Regions from separate parts of the Clostridium thermarum genome, predicted to be linked through region 3. Evidence: predicted binding sites of a transcription regulator. Region 3 holds the regulator's gene; each other region holds the start of a gene.
What was found. The regulator NrdR, encoded in region 3, represses ribonucleotide reductase genes. The targets are predictions, from matches to a motif close to CACNANATNTNGTG.
Positions count from the first base shown of each region.

Region 1: the regulator NrdR is predicted to act here: its motif matches at 5,697-5,710, upstream of FHY60_RS08890 (vitamin B12-dependent ribonucleotide reductase).
Region 2: the regulator NrdR is predicted to act here: its motif matches at 1,474-1,487, upstream of FHY60_RS03610 (anaerobic ribonucleoside triphosphate reductase).

Region 1 is NZ_CP040924.1:1,943,154-1,950,891, reverse strand. It holds gene FHY60_RS08910 (DUF378 domain-containing protein) at 1-34, opposite strand, end outside; gene FHY60_RS08905 (helix-turn-helix domain-containing protein) at 269-1,540, shown strand; gene FHY60_RS08900 (Lrp/AsnC ligand binding domain-containing protein) at 1,623-2,090, opposite strand; gene FHY60_RS08895 (hypothetical protein) at 2,357-2,671, shown strand; gene FHY60_RS08890 (vitamin B12-dependent ribonucleotide reductase) at 2,698-5,646, opposite strand; gene FHY60_RS08885 (gamma carbonic anhydrase family protein) at 5,851-6,366, shown strand; gene FHY60_RS08880 (GAF domain-containing protein) at 6,350-6,832, shown strand; gene FHY60_RS08875 (YaaR family protein) at 6,974-7,399, opposite strand; gene FHY60_RS08870 (NAD(+) synthase) at 7,418-7,738, opposite strand, start outside.
Region 2 is NZ_CP040924.1:845,753-853,490, forward strand. It holds gene FHY60_RS03600 (ECF transporter S component) at 1-132, opposite strand, end outside; gene FHY60_RS03605 (DUF3048 domain-containing protein) at 145-1,236, opposite strand; gene FHY60_RS03610 (anaerobic ribonucleoside triphosphate reductase) at 1,505-3,610, shown strand; gene nrdG (anaerobic ribonucleoside-triphosphate reductase activating protein) at 3,625-4,140, shown strand; gene FHY60_RS03620 (peptidoglycan D,D-transpeptidase FtsI family protein) at 4,260-6,107, shown strand; gene asnS (asparagine--tRNA ligase) at 6,287-7,678, opposite strand.
Region 3 is NZ_CP040924.1:1,721,551-1,729,288, reverse strand. It holds gene FHY60_RS07840 (DUF512 domain-containing protein) at 1-69, opposite strand, end outside; gene FHY60_RS07835 (ROK family transcriptional regulator) at 539-1,606, shown strand; gene FHY60_RS07830 (MFS transporter) at 1,641-2,840, shown strand; gene pnpS (two-component system histidine kinase PnpS) at 2,880-4,586, opposite strand; gene FHY60_RS07820 (response regulator transcription factor) at 4,588-5,283, opposite strand; gene pgeF (peptidoglycan editing factor PgeF) at 5,297-6,019, opposite strand; gene nrdR (transcriptional regulator NrdR) at 6,114-6,569, opposite strand; gene FHY60_RS07805 (YlmC/YmxH family sporulation protein) at 6,776-7,021, opposite strand; gene sigG (RNA polymerase sporulation sigma factor SigG) at 7,288-7,738, opposite strand, start outside.

The DNA.
Region 1 (7,738 bases), 220 kb from region 3:
CTAATAAAAGAGCAATTGCATCTAAGGCTTTCATAATCATAACATCTCCTTTGAATAGAATTTATGTATTTATTTTTAGCAGAATACAAAAAATTATGTGGGATTTAAAAATTTATTATAGTTTTTAAATTTATATATTAATAAATTTTTAACAAATATAAGTATAAAGGGCTTTATCATAAAATTATTTTTATTTTTTCGGAATATATAGTAAAATATATTATTATAGGATGTTTTTATAGTAGCTTTTATTTGAGGGGGAATGAGAATGGATCGAATAGACAGCGGAAATATGGTAAAATTATATAGAAATTTGTTAAAAATTTCGCAAAAAGAGGCTGCCGGTACTAGGATGTCTCACAGCATGGTAAGCCTAATAGAAAGCGGTAAAATCCAATTAACCACTGTAACAGCTATGATCCTTGCAGATAATTTTAATAAGATTGCAGCTAGTAAAGGTATTGAATTAAACCTCAGTTTAAAGGATCTTTTAAGTAACGATAGTTATTATATAAAAGAAAACATCAGAAATGCCTACCATGAGGCACTAAAAGGAGATAGTTCTGCTGAAGACTTTAATGCTATTTTTGAAAAAGCAAAGGAAAATAATTGCTTTGACATAATGGGAGACATAAAACTAACCTTGGGAAGATTCTATGAACAGGAAGAGGATTTTAATGCAGCAATAAAGTGTTACAACCTGGCCAGTGAATACTATAGATTAATCGAAGACTATCCCAGTGAAATTAAAGCCTTAATCTTTCAAACAAGATGTTATAATAGAGTAAAGAGATATGATATGGCTGAAGATTGTATTGGAAGGGCAATGAATGATATATTGTCCAAACACAAGGATGATAATCTTATCTTTATGGCAAACATGGAATTCCTAGATACACTTATTCATACCAATAGAAATCCAGAGGCTCTTAAACTAATAGAAAAGTTATTAAAGAGTAAAAAACTCAACACGTCACAGAAAAAGAATTTAATAATCCTAAAATCTAATATTTACTTTGAAGAGAGGAGATTTTCATCGGTAATATCACTTCTAAAAAAGCTTTTAATGAATGATTCATCGGAGGATTACTTAATCCTACACAAACTATCTTTGGCTTATTTTGTCACTCAACAAGAAGAAGAAGGTCTTATTTATCAAGATAAATGTATACTGGCTCTTTCCTTACATGCTGATGAAGCAAATAGTAAAATTGCCATAGATTTTGCTGAAGAATTATCTAAATATGGTTTTAACAAATATTCAATTAGGTATTACGACTATGCTTTGTTAAACAGTGAAGTTTATAATCAAGAGGACTATGCCCTATGGTGTTATAAGTCCATATTTAACATCTTAAGTTCAAACTATCAGCTAAATAAGTTTGAAAATTATGCCTCTCATTTGGAGCAATTATTGGTCAATAGCAAATGTGGCAAGAATCTAACACAATATATTTTACTGCTTTCAAAATTTTATTTAAAAACCTCTCAAGTGTCTAAGTTGCAAACTTTTATAGATGTATTGGAAAATGCAATGTAAAGATAAAAAGAGTACGTCATTAAACCATAACTGTTTTGTGATATACTCTTTTTATTTATAGAAATAAAGTTTTGAAGCATTGTTAAAACTGAATATTTCTATCTATTGGTTGTGATAGGGATATCCAGGTATCAGTTCTTTGGATTCCGGTAATAACATGAACCTTATTCATCAATAAGTCTTGAAGATGTGAAATACTTTTACATATGACTTTAACAAATATTGAATACTCACCTGTGGTGTAGTGTAGTTCAACAATTTCTTTAATCTTCTTCATCTCTTCAAGAACATATGAAAATGAGGAAGATTTATCTAAGAATATCCCTACAAAGCAGCAAACATCGTACCCAAGTTTTGATGTATCCAATAATAGCTTAGTACCTTTAATAATCCCCATGTCTTCCATCTTCTTCATTCTTACATGGATTGTACCACCACTAACATGACACATTCTAGCAATTTCTAAGTACGGCGTTCTTGAATCCTTTATTAAAATCTCAAGTATTTGATAATCCAATTCATCTAGCTGTGGATTAGAAACAAAACTCATATGCTCACCTCATAACGTAATAATTTATGTTTATTTAATTATATCAGATTTTAGTGATAAATTAATAATTTTATTTAAAATATTTATTAAATTTAATATTTTGTTCTTTTTTTTAGGGTAAAAAATTATAATTTACATAAAGAATTTTATACTATAAAATATTATTGTTATGTACAATGCTGATAAAAAGGTAAAAACCTTAGATTTAGTGACACATGCTGCCGCTAATTCAGAATTCATACTCTAGTTAAAAAGGGGGGATAATTATGTTTTGGGAAATACTTTTATTAATCGTGCTTGCCCTAGTTACTTTAATTGTATATAACCTACTTAAAATATTTGTTTTAGATAAACTTAATATAAACAAATGGCTTATATTTGCACTAGGTGTTCTGCTGATTATGCTTTCTTCCTACTGCATGGGTAAAGTACCTCAAATTCTATCATTTGTTTTAATATCGATCTCTGTAATTCCATTTTTATGGTTTTTCAACGTTATCAGCACTGACAAGGTTGAAAAGAAGAAACAAATTAAAATTAAACCTAAGGCAAAACCAAATAGAGTAAAAAACAAAAGGTAAAAAAAGGTGACCAAAGGTCACCTTTTTTAGCTGCATCCGGTAGTAGTACCACAATCGAGGCACACCATACAGGTTCCATTCTTAACCATTCTTGTACTGGAGCAATTTTTACAACTTGCACTATATACCCTTTCACCTGTATCATTTTTATGAGAAACTACTTCCACGGCATGATTATGAGGTTTTACTTGACATCTTGTAAAATCATTCAATTCTATATCTATTATCTTACTGATCAAATCAGATATTGAGCTTACATGCTTGATATAAGGATGCTTCTGTACAAAACCGTAGGGTTCATATTTTTGTCCTCTCAACATTCTGGCGATATCCTTTGGAGGAACATTATATTGAAGCATAACTGATATTGATTTCGATAGAGAATTAAGCAGTCCTGTAATTATTGTTCCTTCTCTATCAGTCGTTATATATATTTCGCAAATTCTTCCTTTTTCATCTCTGTTTACAGTTGTATATATCTTTACATCATCAATTTGTGCAGGGTGTGTAGTACCGTACCTTATACCCTGAGGCTTGTTTCTCTTAGTATAACCGCTGTTTTGCTGCATTTCTTTTGCATACTTTAAAAGAGCATCATAAGTCAAATTCTCAAGATTTACTTCCTTACCTTCCTCTAAAGATGTATTTAGAGGTTGGCTTGCTTTTGAAGAATCCCTGTAAAGGGTGATACCCTTTATTCCTAACTTCCAGGAAGTTAAGGTAACAACTTCAAAGTCTTTTATTGTAGCGTCCTTTGGTAGATTTACTGTTTTTGAAACAGCACCTGAAATAACCGGCGTTAAAGCTGCTACCATTTTTACATGACCCTCCGGTGCAATATATCTTTTGCCGGTTCCGCACTTATTTGCTGTATCGAAGATTGGTAAGTGTTCAGGTTTAAGGTGTGGCGCACCTTCTAGTTTACCATCTATTATTTTGTCATATTCTACGTTACCTGCTTTTACCTTTTCACTTCTTAGTACATAATTTAAAATATCCTCAATTTCTTCTTTACTGTACCCCAAATTCTTTAAGCTTAATTCTATTACTGGATTAATTACAGTCATAAATCCGCCGCCAACAAGCTTTTTATAAACTATGTGGCTGAAAAAGGGCTCAATGGAAGTTGCTCCGCAATCCATTGCAAAGGAAATTGTACCAGTAGGGGCTATTACTGAAACCTGTGCATTTCTATACCCAAACTCTTTTCCGTTTTCTAAAGCCTTTATCCACGTATTTTTTACAACGTCACTTAAATTCTCAAGTTTACACTTGTTTAATATTTCATGATTGATTTCCACTGGTTTATAGTTTAACCCCTCATATTCACCGTCTAGTGCTCCTGACACCCTGCAGTGGTTCCTTATAACCCTTAGCATATGCTCTTTATTTAATTCAAACTTTTCGAAAGGACCAACTTTTTTTGCCATTAGAGCTGATACAGAGTAGGATTGCGCAGTTAACAATGACGTTAAGCCTGCTGCTACATTCCTAGCTTCATCTGAATCATAGGGTAAACCCATTACCATTAAAAGAGAAGCCAAGTTAGATATACCTAAGCCGGTAGTTCTAAACAAATAAGTCTTTCTAGCAATATCCTCAGTAGGAAATTGACCAAAATGTATGGATGCTTCTAATATAAGCTGTACCAGTGATATAGTATGCATATATCCTTCAATATCGAAGGCCTTTGTATCATTGTCGTAAAACCTATATATATTTATAGAAGCTAAATTACAGGAGGTATCGTCTAAAAAAGCATATTCACCACATGGATTTGTGGAATTAATTCTATTATAAGGGGCGTTATAAACACCATCTTCTCCATTTGGACAAGTGTGCCATGCATTAAAAGTATCGTTAAACTGAGGGGCAGGGTCTGCGCACTCCCAAGCAGCCTTATTAAACATTTCCCACAGGTCTTTAACCTTAGCCTCTCTGTCTACGGAGGAGTCTTTTCTTCCCTTTAGCTTTATTGTAACCTCCGGATTCTTGTCAAGATTAGCAACTTTCATCATAAATTCATCGCTAAGTCTTAGTGAGTTGTTGCTGTTCTGACCGGAAACTGTCTGATAGGCTTCGCCATCCATGTCTGTGTCATAACCCATCTTGGCCAAAGCACGTACCTTCATTTCCTCCTTTGACTTCCAAGTAATAAATTCCTCTATTTCAGGGTGATCTATGTCTAAACATACCATTTTTGCAGCTCTTCTGGTTGTTCCACCGGATTTTATTGCACCTGCATTTCTATCTAATCCCTTTAAAAAGCTCATGAGGCCTGATGAAACACCGCCACCGGATAGCTTTTCGCCAACGGCTCTGATTGTGGAGAAGTTGGTGCCGGTACCGGAGCCTCCTTTAAACAGCTTAGTCTCAGTAACATATTGCTCTGTAATAGAATGGGGTCCTAGCAGCTTATCTTCAATGGATAATATAAAACAAGCAGAAGCTTGTGTTCTGCTGTAAGCATCTTTAGACTTTACAACTTTTCTCTTTATAGGGTCAAAATAATATGTATCATTTGATTCACCAGTGATTCCATAGGCTAAATTCAAACCGGTGTTAAACCATTGAGGAGAGTTAGGTGCATACAATTGGCTTAATAATGCATAGACCATTTCATCGTAGAATATTGCCTCTTCCTCATCGTTTTCTATCAATCCTTCATCCTTTAGAGCTGTACTCCAAAACTTAACCATTCTATGAGCAACCATTCTCATGCTGTTTTCATAGCCTACTTCATTTGGTACTCCAGCTTTTCTAAAATACTTAGAGGCTATTATATCACAGGCATTTTGTGAGTAGTGTTCCGGGAACTCAAGGTTTTTCATATCTACCAGCACTTTACCGCTTTTATAATCCTTTAAAATGACATCGACCCTTTTCCATTTAAATAAATCATATACAGTTTTAGTTTTATTTTTTTCTAATTCTTTAGTATAATATCTAGTAAGTAAGTTTTTAATACTTTCCATTGTACACCTCCAAAAACAACTCAATATATTGTGTCAACATGCACACTCAATACAATATATTGTGTGCACAATAAATATTATATGACAATTCTATAATAAACACAATAAATAATAAGTATTAAGAAACAAAAAGAATAATATGTCTAAAAATACGGAAATTTAAGCAGAATTAAAAGAGAAAAAACAAGAATAGGAGGCGTTTCTATGCTCCATATTTACAAGGGAATATACCCTAAGGTGGCTGAAGATGTTTTTATAGCCGAAGGTAGTCATATAATAGGTTATGTAACCATAGAAAAAAATTGCAGTATTTGGTTTGGTGCTGTTCTAAGAGGGGATGACAATTATATTACCGTTGGAGAGGGGACAAATATACAGGACAATTCCGTAATCCATGGAAGCAAAGACACTGCACCAACCATTATAGGCAAATATGTGACCATTGGCCACAATGCCATTATACACGGTGCAGAGATAGGGGACAATTGCCTGATTGGAATGGGATCAATTATAATGAACAATTGTAAAATAGGGAAAAACACAATTATCGGAGCCGGCTCACTAATTCCCGGAGGAAAAGAAATACCAGAAGGTGTACTTTGTATGGGATCTCCTGCAAAAATAATTAGAAATCTTACTGAAGAAGAATATAAAAAACTGAGAAGTTCTGCAGAACACTACATAAAGATGATGGGGGAATATAATGATAAACGTAGATAACTTTAAAGATATGAAAATTGAAGATAAATACAACCTAATGCTGTTACTCATAGAAGGACAGTTAAAATCCGAATCAGATTTTATTGCTAATCTAAGCAATACATCAGCAATAATAAAGTCTGCATTAGAGGAAACAAACTGGGTAGGATTCTACCTATATAAGGATGGAGAATTGGTGCTTGGTCCTTTTCAAGGCCTTCCAGCTTGCTGTAGAATAGAGATTGGCAGCGGAGTCTGCGGAACTGCAGCAAAATTAAAAGCAACCCAAAGAGTTGCTAATGTACATGAGTTTGATGGACACATCGCATGTGACAGCGCTTCAAATTCGGAGATAGTTATACCTATCATAAAAGATGATAAACTACTAGGCGTACTGGATATTGACAGTCCTGTATTTGACAGGTTTTCAAAAATAGATCAAACGTATTTGGAGAAGGCTGTAGAGATCCTAGTGAAGTACCTGTAATAATTGACAATAAACATTTGACAATGGACAATTATGGATAAAATTCAGCAGAACTGAATTTCTACAAAAATTGTCAATCGTCCATTGTCAAATGTGAATTATCATAAACCATACTTTTTACATTGTCACCTAAGAAGCATCCTATCTGTAAATATCCAATACCAGTCCAGTTATCTCATCAATAGTTCCCGCTATTGACAAGTTATCTTTTTCTTCCTGTAAAAGAAGTTTCGTTAACTCTTCAAGTTTTTTATCTATGGTCTCTATAGTTATAAAGTATTGAGTCTGCCAAAAGCTTATGTCTTTCTTTATATTATACATATGCTGCAGTACAGAGTTTAAATATTCTTTAATAAGATTCTTATAGGCTTTTACGTCAGCATAGGATTTTGTGATTATCAGTCTGGCACCTTTCTTTTTGATGTCCTCTTGAATCCTCTTCAATTCTTCCTCACTTCTTTTATCACGGGCAAAATTGAAGTTTTGTGAAAAATCCTTTTTTAACTCTATACTTTTCTTTTCTTCGGACTTTATAGGAGAATTTCTCCCAACTCTTTTTATTTCCAATAAAGCAACCTCCTTACATTAAACCCATGAATTCATGCTTGCATCTGAAGGCATTCTCCAATCACCTCTAGGAGAAAGACTAATAGTTCCAACCTTTGGTCCATCAGGAAGAGCTGAACGCTTAAATTGCTGGGTGAAGAATCTAGAAATAAATTTATTAAGCCACTTTTTTATCTCTTCTTCGCTGTAAGTGCCTTGAAAGGCATGAATTGCAAGAAAACATATTTTCTCAGGCGTAGCTCCCTGTCTTATAAAATAGTATAGGAAAAAATCGTGCAGTTCATAGGGTCCAATAATATCTTCTGTCTTTTGTGATATCTCACCATTTTTATCTTTAGG
Region 2 (7,738 bases), 880 kb from region 3:
AAAGATAGTGTTCACCATTGGACCCACAAAGAACTGGCTTAATATGGGATAGGCTCTACCTATGGTTTGAAAAACAATTGCCAAAGCAAGCAAAAGAGAGGTTCTAGTAAGTTTTCTAATATCCATTTTCATGTTACATCACTCCTATTTTATTTCTAGTTTTAAATTATTATCAGCAATATGCCACCAGGTTTTACCGGGCGTAAGAGCTATGGCATTACCTTTTTCGTCTTTCAATACTGTTGGTGATTTATCATCAGCCTTACTCCAAATTACATTAATGCACTTGCCCCCGCTTATGACATAACCGGTGCCTGCACCTGCCAGCTTTATATCTAGTCGTCCGTAATCATCAAGAATCTTTATATCTGTAGTTTGGATTACTATGTTGGAAGCGGTTAATTCTTTACCGTTGGACTTATCTGTGGCAATGATGCCGTCCATATATTTATAGTATAGGCCATCCTTGTAGCTGTAGGAAGTGCTGTAGTACGGGCTTAGCTTTAAGTCTACATTTTCTGCTGAGGCAAGACTTTTATTCCAGGAATCCATATTAAATATCAGAGAAGAAGCTGGCACTTGGATCATACTTTTATTGGTAATAAGTCTTCTTAACTTATCAGCAGAGGTATAGAGATTATGAGGGGCCTTTCGGCTGTCATCTCTCCAATAGTAACCACCATAGCTGAATTCATTCATACTCATAAGTTTCTCATCTTTTATAATGTCCAAGGCTTCTGCACTGCCGCCACAGTGGCCAAAAGGCAGGTTATATTCCTTGGCAAGGGTTAGAAAATAAGGTCTGGCACTTCTGACTGGACCGATTTCCTTTGGCGAAGAGGAATGAAAAACAGCAATGAATCTGGGGATTCCTCCTTCAGCCATAGTTTCATAAATAATGTCTGCTTCCGATAACCCGGATTGTGGACGTGAAGCCCTTGAGTTTTCGATAATAACCATAAAAGGTATGTTCTCACGTGTTTCCTTTGAAATTTCTTCTCCTGTATAGGGGGATAGATACTTGGGGAGTTTTTCCATTTCCTTCTCGTGTGGTGGAGCAGTTGAAGGAGTAGGAGTCGGCTGTGCCTCTTTTTGGCTTATTACCGGAGCTGCAGTTTCAGACTCTTCTCTATCTCCCAGGGCTAAATATCCAACTATAGAGCCCACAATAAGTAACGAAACTGTTGTAAGGAGTCTAATACCCATATTCCGTCCTCGTCTTGTCTTGTTATTCATCAACAAACCTCCAGTCTTGCAGCTAATCTTTAACTTGCACATTGAGTATATAAAAAGTATACCACAACTGTATTTATATGTAAAAGATATAAAATTATGAAAGTTACCAATGTCAACAGTAATATGAATATAAAAAACGGTAAAATAAGGAGGTATTTTGAAGTAATATGTTGTAGCTGAATAGAAAGGAATATTTTCAAATTGCCAATATTTTTTTAGTAGAGTATAATAGCAAAGTACTATATATTGTGTAATGGGGGTTAGTGATATGCTACATGTTGTGAAGAGGGACGGAAGACAGGCAGACTTCAATTCCATCAAAATCACAGAAGCTATAAAAGGTGCTGCACAAGAGATAGCTTTTCAATTAAAAGAAAGTGAAGCCATTGATTTAACACAGAAGGTTATCAAAAAGCTTGAGGATTTAGAATGTGAAGATGTATCAGTGGAACAGATTCAAAATCTTGTAGAAGAGACATTAATTGAAAACGGCTTCATAGAAATAGGGAATGCATATTCAAATTACAGAAAAGAAAGAACCAAGATAAGAGAAATTAAATCTGACTTAATGAAAGCCATCAAACAAATTGGGGTAGAAACAGATAGAGATAACGCTAATGTAGGAAACAACTTTAGTTCAAAATTGCTGAGAATCGCTAGTGAGTCTAACAAGTGGCATAACCTTGCATCCATGCCAAAGCATCTGGCAAAGGCCCATGAAAACGGAGATGTATACTACCATGATCTAGATAGCTACAATTTGACCACAAATTGTTTACATATACCAACCAGAGAGATACTGGAAAGAGGCTTTAATACCGGCTATGGTACAATTAACAAACCTAAGAGAATTGAATCTGCTGCAGAGCTATCCTGTATATTGCTGCAATCAACTCAAAACGATATGTTCGGAGGCCAGTCTCATCCGGATTTTGATAATGATATGGGGATATTCGTAGAGCCTACCAGACAGGAAATAAGGAAAGAACTTGAGGAATTAGGGCTTACAGAAGAACAGATATCAGTTCAAATCCATAAGAAGTTAAGAAAAACAGTAGCTCAGGCCATGCAGGGAATTGTATATAACCTGAACACAATGCATTCCAGAGCAGGGTCGCAGGTACCCTTTTCATCAATTAACATAGGAATACCGGAAACTGCAGATGCAGCCCTGGTATGTGAGATATTCCTTCTTGAATATGAAAAAGGATTGGGAAAAGGAGAGCAGCCTATATTTCCAAACATCATATTCAGAGTGAAGGAAGGGGTAAACAGAGAGAAGGAAGACCCTTACTACTATTTATATGAGCTGGCTTGTAGGGTAGCTGCAAAGAGAATGAATCCAACATTTATGAATCTGGATTCAGATTTTAACAAAGCTTATTACGAAAAAGGTATACTGCCTGCAACCATGGGCTGTAGAACCTATGTTATATCAAATATAAACGGAGAACAGGGCACAAAGGGAAGAGGAAATATAGCACCGGCCACAATAAACTTGCCAAGACTGGGTATTCTGGCAAAAGGTGATATAGATAAATTCTTTGAACTACTGGATAACAGATTGGAGTTATCAAGAGAAGCTTTGATGCATAGATATGGAATATTAAAGAAACTAAAAGTAAAGGACCTACCTTTCGTTGCAGGTCAGGGACTGATGAAGGGGTCAGAAAATCTTTCACCGGAGGATTCAATTGAGCCCATATTAAAACAGGGAACTTGGTCCATAGGTTTCATTGGCTTGGCAGAAACTTTAACTGCCTTAATAGGAAAACATCATGCAGAGGATGAAAGTGCAAGAGAATTAGGTTTGAGAATAATAACTCACATAAGAAATTACACTGATAAAATTACCCAGGAAGATAAGCTGAACTGGAGTACCTATGCAACACCCGCAGAGGGCCTAAGCGGAAGATTTATACTTCAGGATAGAAAGATATTTGGTATGCTACCTGGGGTTACTGATAAGGACTATTACACAAACAGCTACCACGTTCCCGTTGGTTTTCCAATATCAATAAAGGATAAGATTGATATTGAGGCTCCCTTCCACAAGCTATGTAATGCCGGTCACATCACTTACATAGAATTGGATGACATGCCTACCGGCGATGTAATCATGGACATTTTAGACTATGCTTACAAGCATACAAATATAAGCTATATGGGGATTAACTTCCATATAAGATACTGCAGAGAGTGCGGAACATATTTGAACGTCTCACAAAGCAAGTGCCCAAAGTGCGGAAGTCATAATTTACAAGGAGTATCAAGGGTTACCGGTTACCTGAGCTTAGATGAAAGATTTGGTGCCGGCAAGCAGGCAGAGAGAGCAGACAGAATCTCTCACGTCACCAAAAAACATACTTACTAAGAAGGTGAAGGATTATGGAAGAAAAGGTATATGTAAGATTATCCGGCATCGCCTACGAAAGTTTAGTAAATGGCCCCGGTATAAGGAGAGTGCTTTTTTCTCAAGGCTGCAGACATAACTGCAAGGGCTGCTTCAATCCGGATACCCATTGCTTTGATGGAGGAAAGACCTTTTGTGCTGATGATCTGGTAGCAGATATATTGAAAAATCCAATGCTTAAGGGAGTGACCTTCAGTGGCGGAGACCCCCTAGAGCAGGCAGATAAATTTGCATATATAGCAGCAAAGCTAAAGGAAAAGGGACTAAATATATGGTCCTATACTGGATATACCTTTGAGTACATAAGAGAAAATGCCCATAAGTATAAGGGCTGGGAGGAATTTCTAAACAGTATAGATGTACTGGTGGATGGAAGATTTGAGCAGGATAACAGGCCGGAAGGTCTAAAATATAGGGGCTCAGCCAATCAAAGAATAATAGATGTGAAAAATAGTCTCAAATATGGTAAGGTACTTACGCTGGATTACTAAAAGGGAGCCCAAGGGCTCCCTTTGTTAATAGTTGAGTATTAAATATTCATTTATTAAGTGGTATAATTGAAAGTGAAGAAACATATAATGCAGATTAACTATACGGGCTGGTGATAATATTGAGTGAAAACAAAATTAAACATAGAGTAAAACCAAAAAATAAACCTAAAATTAAAAAAGGAAGACTTTTTGTTATTGCATTAGGTATTTCTGCTTTATTTGTTGGACTAATTGGAAGATTGATATATTTAATGGGCTTTGAGGGAGTAGAATACAGGCTTATTGCCCTGAAGCGCCAGATAAAAAACATAGAAATTGCTCCTCAGAGGGGCACTATTGTAGATAGAAATGGATCTGAACTGGCTACAAGTTTAAAAGTGTATAGAATAGATGCGGATTTAAGTGTACTTAAATCCTATCTTGAGAAGGCCAAGCTTTCTGAAGAGGCTGTTACTGAGGATTTGGCAGATATTCTAGACATGGACAAGGCTAAAATGAAAAAGATAATGGATAGCAAGGACAGTAATGGGGAACCGCTTCAATTTGTATCTCTTAAACGCATGGCAGAAATGGATACTGTAGAAAAAGTAAAGGCACTTAAGCTGAAGGGAATCATAATCTCTGATGATATAAAGAGGTTCTATCCCAACGAAAGCTTCCTTGCCAATGTGTTAGGGCACATAAATATGAATGGAGACCCGGTAACCGGGATAGAGTTAAGTTATAATCAGGAACTAACCGGAATGCCGGGGGTAAAAGTTGTTGAAACCGATGCTGTTAACAACAGCTTGCCATATACTGAGTCCGTAGTGATAGAACCTATTAATGGAAAGAGTATCATGCTAACCATAGATGAAAGAATACAGGAACTGGCTGAGAGGGTGGCTAAGAAAACTCTTGAAGATAACAAAGCCGCTTCTGTCAGAATAACCATAATGGACCCCAAGACTGGTGAAGTATTGGCCATGGTAAACTATCCAAGTTATGATCCTAATAATCCTAATGCTGGTGCAGATACGGACCAGGATATACAGGAATTGTGGAAGAATAGAGCTATAAGTGATGTATTTGAGCCGGGGTCTATATTTAAAGTAATAACTGCAGCCGCAGCTCTACATAATCATTCTTTAGAAGGAGGTAAAGAATTTTATTGTAGTGGCAGCATAACTGTAGCAGGTATAACTCTTTATTGTGATAAGAGAGAGGGACACGGCTTACAGGACATTTCTGATATAATCAAAAACTCCTGCAACGTAGGTTTTGTTCAATTAGCGGAAAAGATCGGTAAGGAAAATCTATATAATTATTTAAAGCTCATGGGCTTTAGCACCAAGACCGGTGTAGACTTGCCTGGAGAAAGCGCTGGTGTGGTAAGAAGTCTTGATAATATTGGACCTGTTGACATAGCTACCATAGCTTATGGACATGGATTAGCTGTAACTCAACTACAGTATCTGGCAGCCTTTAATGCCGTTGCCAATGGAGGTACTTGGATTAGACCTCATCTTATGAAAGAAGTGTATCATTACCAAAATGGAGAAAAAGTTGTTGACAAGCAGTATGACAACTATGATGTGAGAACTGTACTGAGTAAAGATCAAGCAGCAGAACTTAGAACCTATATGGAAAAGGTAGTAAAAGAGGGAACTTCCACAGCTACAGATATTCCTGGCTATAGAATTGCCGGAAAGACCGGAACAGCCAGCAAGGTTGATACAGTTACCGGAGGATACCTGGAGGGTAAATATATATCCTCCTTTGCAGGAATGGCTCCTGCAGATGATCCAAAAGTTACACTGATAGTAACTATAGAAGAACCAGACCCGGAAAAGTACTACGCTTCCTTGACAGCAGTTCCAGCTGCAAGACAGCTCTTTGAGGAACTCTTTACAATTATGGGCATCTACCCTAGCTATCCGGAGGAAGTTGGGAAGGAAGCCGCCAAACAGCAAACAAAACTGGATTAATTAGTGATTAGTAATGAGCAATGAGTAATTAAGGATGAAATTCAGCCATTTGGCTGAATTTCTTTAATTAAAAAATCATCATGCAATTTGCATGATGATTTTAAAATATTAGAGATTTTTGGAAACGTAAGTGGAGAAAAATCCACCGAAATTATTCATTATACATTACTCATTACTAATTAGAATAAAGCGTTTTTAGGTGTTCTTGGGAATGGAATTACGTCTCTGATATTACTCATACCTGTGATGTACATTATTATTCTTTCAAAGCCCAGACCGAAGCCGGCATGTTTTGTTCCGCCGTACTTTCTCAGCTCTAAGTACCACCAGTAATCCTCTTTCTTAAGACCTAGTTCATCCATTCTTCTTTCCAATACTTCAAGTCTTTCCTCTCTTTGGCTTCCTCCGATTATTTCACCTACACCTGGTACTAAGAGGTCAGTAGCCGCAACTGTCTTATTATCATCATTCAATCTCATATAGAAGGCCTTTATATCCTTTGGATAATCTGTTACGAATACCGGCTTTTTAAATATCTTTTCTGTTAGGTATCTTTCATGTTCTGTCTGTAAGTCAGCACCCCATTCTACAGGATAGGAGAACTGTTCTCCGGAATTTTTTAATAATTCTATTGCTTCAGTGTAAGTAACACGGGCAAAGTCTGAAGAAACTACGTTGTTTAATCTTTCTAAAAGCTCTTTATCTATAAACTGATTGAAGAATTGCATTTCTTCTGGAGCATTTTCCATAACATAATTAATTATATATTTGATCATATCTTCTGCCAGTCGCATATCATCCTGCAAGTCTGCAAAGGCCATTTCAGGCTCAATCATCCAGAACTCTGCAGCATGTCTTGTAGTATTTGAATTTTCAGCTCTAAAAGTTGGTCCAAAGGTGTAAACATTTCTGAAAGCTAGGGCATAAGCTTCTGCTGCCAACTGACCGCTTACAGTAAGGTTAGTTTCTTTTCCGAAAAAGTCTTCTTCAAAGTCGATGGTTCCTTCTTTAGTTCTTGGAGCGTTATTTAAATCCAGAGTGGTAACTCTGAACATTTCACCAGCACCCTCACAATCACTACCTGTTATGATGGGTGTGTGTGTATATATAAAGCCTCTTTCCTGGAAAAACTTATGTATAGCATAAGCTGCTAAAGAACGCACTCTAAATACTGCTGAGAAGGTATTGCTTCTTGGTCTGAGATGAGCAATTTCTCTTAGGAACTCAAAGCTGTGTCTCTTCTTCTGCAGAGGATAATCCGGTGTAGAGAGACCTTCAATAACTACAGCATCTGCCTGGATTTCAAATGGCTGCTTTGCCTGTGGGGTTGCCACTAACTTTCCCGTAACTTTTATTGAAGAACTTACATTTAACTTAGATATCTCTTTAAAGTTTTCTAGCTTCTGCTCAAATACAATCTGAATGTTCTTAATAAAACTTCCGTCGTTTAACTCTATAAAGCCAAAAGCATTGGAGGCTCTCAGAGTTCTCACCCATCCGGAAACAGTAACGGTCTTATCTATGTAAGCTTCGGTGTTTCTGTATAACTCCTTCACTAAAATGTTTTCCATGTTAAAAGTACCATCCTTTCAGTTTTTAATCCGATAATTAAAAGTATAACGCAAAATATG
Region 3 (7,738 bases):
ATCCCCAACTTCCAGCTCAAGCTCCTCAGCTATCCCCCCAGGATGTATATTACTTATTTTTGCTGACATAGCGTCACCTCGTTAAAATTAGTATACAACTAGTTATAATACCTTAATTGACCAATATAGTCAACAAATTAAAAGCTTACAGAATAGGAAATGACAATGGACACACGAAAAAATCTAAACACGGAATTTTCGGAGGACACGGAATACGCGGAAGTTCTTTTTTCAAGGTCAACTTTGCTTAAGTTATTGCATTAATGTAGTTTTAACAATTTTACATCCATGTCATATTAAAATAAAAAAGAAGAGTCCCTCAGCGTAATTCCGCGTATTCCGTGTATTCAGTGATTAATATTTTTCACTATTATTCTTCTAGTATCTATTCTTATCTTTATATTAACCCATGTATTATATTCATATTTCATGCAAAGTTTATCTTCGAAAGGATAATTTTCTCCATTGTTTAATGGATATTATAATTATAAATTATACTTATGAAAGATACTTTTAAAAGTTAATTTAGGAAGTGGTAATGTTGAGAGACTTGGCTGGTAGACCAAAAGTGATGGCCACAGTCAACAGAGAAATGATTCGTTCTGCCCTTTTAGAGCTTGGCAGTGCTACTAAGGCAGAACTGAGTAAGTACTGTGGCATAAGCTCTCCAACTGTGGGAAAAGTATTGGAAACACTACGAAAGAATGAAGAGATAATTGAATTAGGTTATGATGATTCCAGCGGCGGAAGACGAGCTATGCGGTATTCCATCAATGCTGAGAAAATTCTTGGCCTTACCCTATTTCTAGAGCAAAAGGAAACTATCTACTCTGTTTATAAGTGCACTGGTGAGACCTTAATAAGTGGTCGTCTAGATGGTGAATTTCTCAAATCCCTGGATAGTATTGAGATGATTGTGTCCGGATTATTGAAAGAGCATCCTAACATTGCTTCCATTTCAATCGGTGTTCCGGGAGCGGTAAAGAATGGAGAAATATTTTTTATACCGGATTATGATGCTTTCAAAGGAGTAAACTTAAAGAAGTATTTTGAAGAACGTTTCAATTTGCCGGTGGTCATAGAAAATGATATGAACGCTGCTGTTATCGGCTATCATGAAGTACTTAAACAAACTTCATTGAAAATTGAAGAGCCCTTGGATAGTAAAGCAAAGCTTCATGATATTTCCATTACCTATCTCTATCTTGGTAATAACGGTCCAGGTACAGGCATTTTAATTAATGGAGAAGTGGTTAGAGGCAGCACTTGTTTTGCCGGTGAAGTTAGCTTCATTCCCATATACGATAAGGAGAACTTTTTCCAGCGTACAAGGCAAAATGGTGTGACCAAGCTGGATATAGATGCTGTTAGCCGCTTAATCACTGCCTTCGTCACCATAATCAATCCCCAATACATAGTGTTATGTAAAAAGGATATTGATCAAAGTGATCTGCTGGAAATCATAGAGAATTGTTCAAAGTACTTTCCCATGGAACATATGCCTGATTTGCGAATCCGGGAAAATTGGAAAGAAGATTACACTCTTGGTTTAAAGACTCTTGGTTTAAAATCAATGTTCTCAGGTATTAAGATTATTAGAGATTAAAGTCCAAAATATAAGTAAAGGTGGAAGAAATTTTATGGCTACGTTTTTTTTAGTTATTATTTATTTATCCTTTATCAGTTTAGGACTGCCGGATTCACTACTGGGTGTTTCATGGCCACTGCTGCACTTAGATATTAATGCCCCATTTGAAGCGGCAGGTTTGATTTCTATGATAGTGGCAGGAGGGACTATCGTTTCCAGCTTTGTAAGTGGTAGAGTAATCAAAGCCTTAGGCACCGGTAAAATTGCCTTTATTAGCTGCTTAATGACCGCTGCTGCCCTCTTAGGTATCTCCTTTGCACCATCTCTCATATGGCTTATATTGTTGGCTATACCACTGGGCCTAGGAGCAGGCTCCGTAGATACTGCCTTGAACAATTATGTGGCCCTGCATTACAAGTCCTACCATATGAGTTGGCTGCACTGCTTTTGGGGAGTAGGCGCTAGTATCGGTCCTATAATTATGTCCAGGTTTATTTCAAAGGGTCAGACTTGGAGATACGGATATCTGACGGTGTCAATCATTCAATTTGTATTGGTTGTGATACTTTTAGCAGCCCTTCCCCTATGGATTAAAGCAGAAAGAGATTCTGAAAATAATGAATCTGGTTCAGAAGAAGCTGCAGATAGCACATCAGTTGGCCAAGCGGCCCAAAAGCCTCTTAAAATTAAGGGAGTTAAGTTAGCCTTAGTGTCATTCTTATTTTACTGCGGTACGGAATCCACAATGGGATTATGGGGCAGTAGTTTCCTCGTAAATGTAAAGAATATCTCTGCAGCCACTGCCGCCAGCTGGGTATCTCTCTATTATACCGGCATTACGGTTGGCCGATTTATCAGCGGATTTTTAACTCTGAAAATGAGTAACCGCATGATGATCCGTACTGGACAAACTATAGCATTGTGTGGTGCTCTCTTATTGTTGCTACCACTGCCATCTATATTCTCCCTGTTTGGCTTTATGCTAGTGGGACTAGGCTGCGCGCCTATTTATCCCTGCATGCTGCACGAAACTCCTGTACGTTTTGGAAAGGAAAACTCACAAATGCTTATGGGTTACCAAATGGCCTTTGCCTACACGGGAAGCACCTTCTTGCCGCCGCTGCTTGGAGTAATTGCATCTAGAACATCAATAAGCATAATGCCCTTCTTCGTTGTATTCTATATAGCTACTATGCTCATTGGTTCAGAAACTCTCAATGCCTATCTATACAAGTTAAAGTCGGAAGTATAGTAATTATCGAAAGAATGTTGATTTAAAACCATTTCTTTACTATACCACCGGTATTTTAATTGTAAACTTGCTACCCTGACCTAATTCACTTTCAACATCAATGGTGCCCTTTAAGCCAATGACAATGTGCTTGACTATGGCCAAGCCTAGGCCGGTACCTCCTTTGGCTCTGGACCTGGCCTTGTCAACCCTATAAAACCTTTCAAAAATTCTTGGTATATGATCTTTAGGTATACCCACTCCATTGTCCTTTACCCAAATTACGCAATGTTCTTCCTCCTGGGCGCAACCAATCTCCACGTTGTCGCCGGTTTCGGAGTATTTTATGGCATTGTCCACTAAGTTAATCATCATTTGCTTGAACTTATCAGTACTGCCTAAAATTCTACATCCCTGCTGTAAGTCGAATTCAAGGTTTATGGTTTTATCCTCTGCGGTTTGCTTCATTAAATTATATACCTGCATTATTGTTTCTTTAACATCTATAAGTTCTTTTCTTTCTTCTATATGGTTCTCTAAATCTGACAGTGTTAATATATCGTTTATCAATCTGGTGAGCCTTTCCGCCTCATCATTTATTATGTCTAAGAACTTCTCCTTAGTGGCTTTGTCCTCTACATATTTGAGGGTTTCCGCAAAGCCTTTAATAGATGTTAATGGAGTTTTTAATTCATGGGACACGTTAGCCACGAAATCCGACCTCATATGTTCCAGTCTTTTTATTTCTGTAATATCCTGCACCACAGCCACTGTTCCCATGTGCTCACTGTTATTTACTAACTCCGCTGTTCTTATCCTCAAAATCTTTTCATGGGGGTATGATACTCTAATTTCCCGCTGTGAACCGTCCGCACCATGGAGAAGCTCGTCAATTACCAGATCTTTTATATGATCAACCAATTTTTTTCCGATAATATCCTTATCAATACCGAATATCTTCTTTGCATAGGGGTTTATCATCATTATACGGTTATTTCTATCTATGGCTATTACTCCACTGTCCATGCTCTTTAGTATAGCCTCCAGCTTATTCTGCTTATCTACTAAGTCCTTAAGAGTGTCCTGAAGTCGACTTGCCATGTAGTTAAAGGTCTTTCCAAGTTGTCCGATTTCATCCTTGGAAGTTACCACTACTCTTTTTTCCAGTTCCCCTTTAGCAACTCTGCCAGTTATATACTGTAAATCTTTTATGGGCTTTATAATGATATAGGAGAGTCTGGAGGATATGGCAAGGGTCATGGCCAAGATTACTATTATCAATATAATATAGTACTTTAAATATTTGGTATTGATTGCACTTAAGGTCTCAATAGGTTTTGAGCTTCTAATAATAATGTTCCCATCTAACCTAGTAGCAACATAAATCATGTTCTTTCTTAAGCTAGAACTATACCTTATACTTATTCCTAACCCTTTTGCTCTTGCTTCAGTTACTTCACTACTTTCATTATGCTTTTCCATAGATTCACTGGTTTTCTGAGTTTCATAAATAACGTGGCCATCCTTGTCAATGATAGTAAGCCTATAATCATATTTCTCTAACTCAGAAGAAAAAGGAAGTTTACCTGAACTAATGTCAATTTTATACTCTTTAATAATCTTAGATATTATTTCATTATTCAAGGCAAGTTCCTTTTTCTTGATTTCAGTGTATTCATAGTTGGATATAAGGACATACAGGGCTATAGTTAGGGCCAGGCAAAATACTATGGTAGAGAGTATAAAAAACATAAGCTTCTTTTTCATGTCAATCACCAAAGTTAAATCTATAACCTATTCCTCTTATGGTCTCTATATACACAGGATTCTTGTCATCCTCCTCAATCTTCTGCCTAAGATGTCTTATATGCACATCCACGGTTCTGGTTTCTCCAATGTATTCATAACCCCATATCTTATCTAACAGAAAGTCCCGGGTCATGACGTGGCCCTTGTTTTTTATTAATATTTCCAGAAGCTCAAATTCCTTTAAGGTCAGTTCCAGTTTTTCACCTTTTTTGAGGATCTCATGTTTCTGAAAGTCTACTGTAATGTTGCCAAATTTATAGGAGTCATCATTAGGTTGAACGCTGGTTCTCCTCAGTACAGCTTTAACTCTGGCCATGAGCTCTCTTATGGAAAAGGGCTTTGTAATATAGTCATCAGCCCCCAGCTCCAGGCCCAAAATCTTATCAATCTCCTCGCCCTTTGCAGTTATCATAATGATGGGAATCTGAGACATTTGCTTATCTCTTCTTATTTCCTTGCAAACATCGTAACCATCCATACCGGGAAGCATCAAGTCTAAAAGCATCAAGCTTGGTTGCTCTGTCTTTGCTATTTTTAGGGCTTCCGCACCATTTTGGGCCGTTAATACCTTATAACCATTGTTCTCCAAATTGAATCTTATCAGTTCTAAAATATTTGCCTCATCGTCTACCACTAAAATTTTTTCTTCCGGCATAAAAAACCTCCATTTATTCTTCCATATATACTAGTGAAAATAATCTGCCGCTTTGGTCTTTCCTTGTCCTAAAGGAATGAAGCTTAATGCCCGATGTTCTTTCAGAGCATCCGGTACACAAGTTTACATCATAGATTTTATCTTTGCTTACACCGGATTTTATACACTGCAGCTCTATACACTTAGCTAAATTAAGCCTTCTATCTACTACTATTTCATCTGATTTATACAAATCATCCGAAGTAAATTTATCCATTAACTCCTGTCCTACCTCATAGCAGCAGCACCTCATATGGGGTCCAATATAGACAGAAATATCTTCGGCCTTAGATCCAAATTCCTGCATCATTTTATTTATTGTGCTGTAGGAAATTTGGCTGTAAGTTCCCTTCCAGCCGCTGTGTACTGCTGCACATAAGTCCCGTGCAGCATCGTATATAATCACCGGAACACAGTCTGCAGTAAATACGCCTATTGCTACTCGCTTTTCCTTTGTAAGTATGGCATCTCCACATTTCACCGAGCCGTCATATATATTTATGACATCACCGTGTACCTGCTTGGAGTAGCCTACATCCCTAAGGCCAAACATTTCTTGAACCTTATTGATATTATTGGTAAAGTTATCAGATATCATATTAAAATCCGCATCATTATATGCAGTAAAAAATATGATATTTGCCTTCCCCTGAACAAATTTGATGTATTGAAATCCATCCATATAATCTATTTTCATTGAATCAACCTCATAATATATTGTTGCATAAATTAATTATCCATTGCAAGCCTATATATATAGATTTAACCTAGTTAACGACAATTTAACATACCTATTTTGTAGACATAAGCTTTTTTATCTCTTCTATAAAGGTATTGACATCCTTAAATTGTCTATAGACGGAAGCAAATCTCACATATGCTATTTCATCTATATTTTTTAGGTTCTCCATTATTACCTCGCCAATATACTCGGACTTTACTTCTGTAAGCATCTGATTACTTATTCTCTTTTCTACGTCTTCAGCAATTGACTCAATTTGCGCCCTTGATACAGGCCTTTTTTCACAAGCCTTTATAAGCCCGTTTATTATTTTTGATTTATCGAAATAGTCCCTTCTTTGATCTTTCTTTATGACTAATATAGGTAAGTCCTCTATCTTTTCATAGGTAGTATATCTCTTTGCACAGCTGAGACATTCACGCCTTCTTCTTATGGACATATTATCTTCTGTAGATCTGGAGTCCACAACTTTACTTTCCTCAAATCCGCAGTAAGGACACTTCATATGCTATCACACCTCTCAAAAGCTTTTATTACATTATCGCATAAATGTGATAAAGCTTACAATAATATTTTAAACAGTTTGCTTTGTCTTAAAATAAATAGACAGACCACTTAAAGCCTGTCTAACTACCCATTAATATTATATTTCACAATTTCTTACAACTATTCCATGCAACAACAGCTTGCATTTATACTTCTATCAGAAAATCACTCTGCACCGGCTGTACTATCAGCATCCACAAGGATTACATCTATCCCTACCTTTTTAACTTTAGACCAGGGTATTTCCAGCATGTTCTGCTTTCCAAACCAGGAGCTTTTTTGCATAGGAAGCAGCAAAGACTCAATTCTATATTCATCACAATCTATCTTAATATCCTTTATATATCCAATTTTAGCACCGGTATTTATGTCGATTACTTCCATTACCCTTAAATTGTTTATGGAGTACATATTGCTATTGTTATCCACTTAAACCTACCCCCTTCGTTTATAAAAATCTCATTAAAATATATGTGCAAAATTAATAAGCTATGCATTTAATCATTAAAAACCTGGATGCCATATATATTTTCTAAAATTGACATTCCAATCAATGATTCATAGATACCATTGTATAGAACACATTCTCTTAAACAACCCTCTTAAATTCTTTTCAGATAAAAAAGGACCATATCAAGCTTCTCCCCTTGATACAGTCCTGTAAATAAATAATAAGTTTAAACATATTTTCTCATATGCCTTAAGGCTGTCTTTTCCAATCTCGATACTTGAGCCTGGGATATTCCTATTTCATCTGCTACTTCCATTTGGGTACGACCGTCAAAGAATCTCAATGTCAAGATAAGCTTTTCTCTGTCATTAAGTTTTTTCATTGCCTCTTTTATAGATATATTCTCCAACCAACTTTCATCCATGTTTTTATTATCGCTTATTTGATCCATCACATATATGGCATCGCCACCATCATGATAAATTGGCTCAAAAAGGGAAACCGGATCTTGAATAGCATCAAGCGCAAAGACAACCTCTTCTCTTGGTACCTTTAACTCCTTAGCAATCTCAGAGATTGTAGGTTCTTTGTTGTTGTCATTTACCATTTTGTCTCGCACTTGAAGAGCTCTGTATGCTATATCTCGCAGTGAACGGCTAACTCTTATAGAGTTGTTA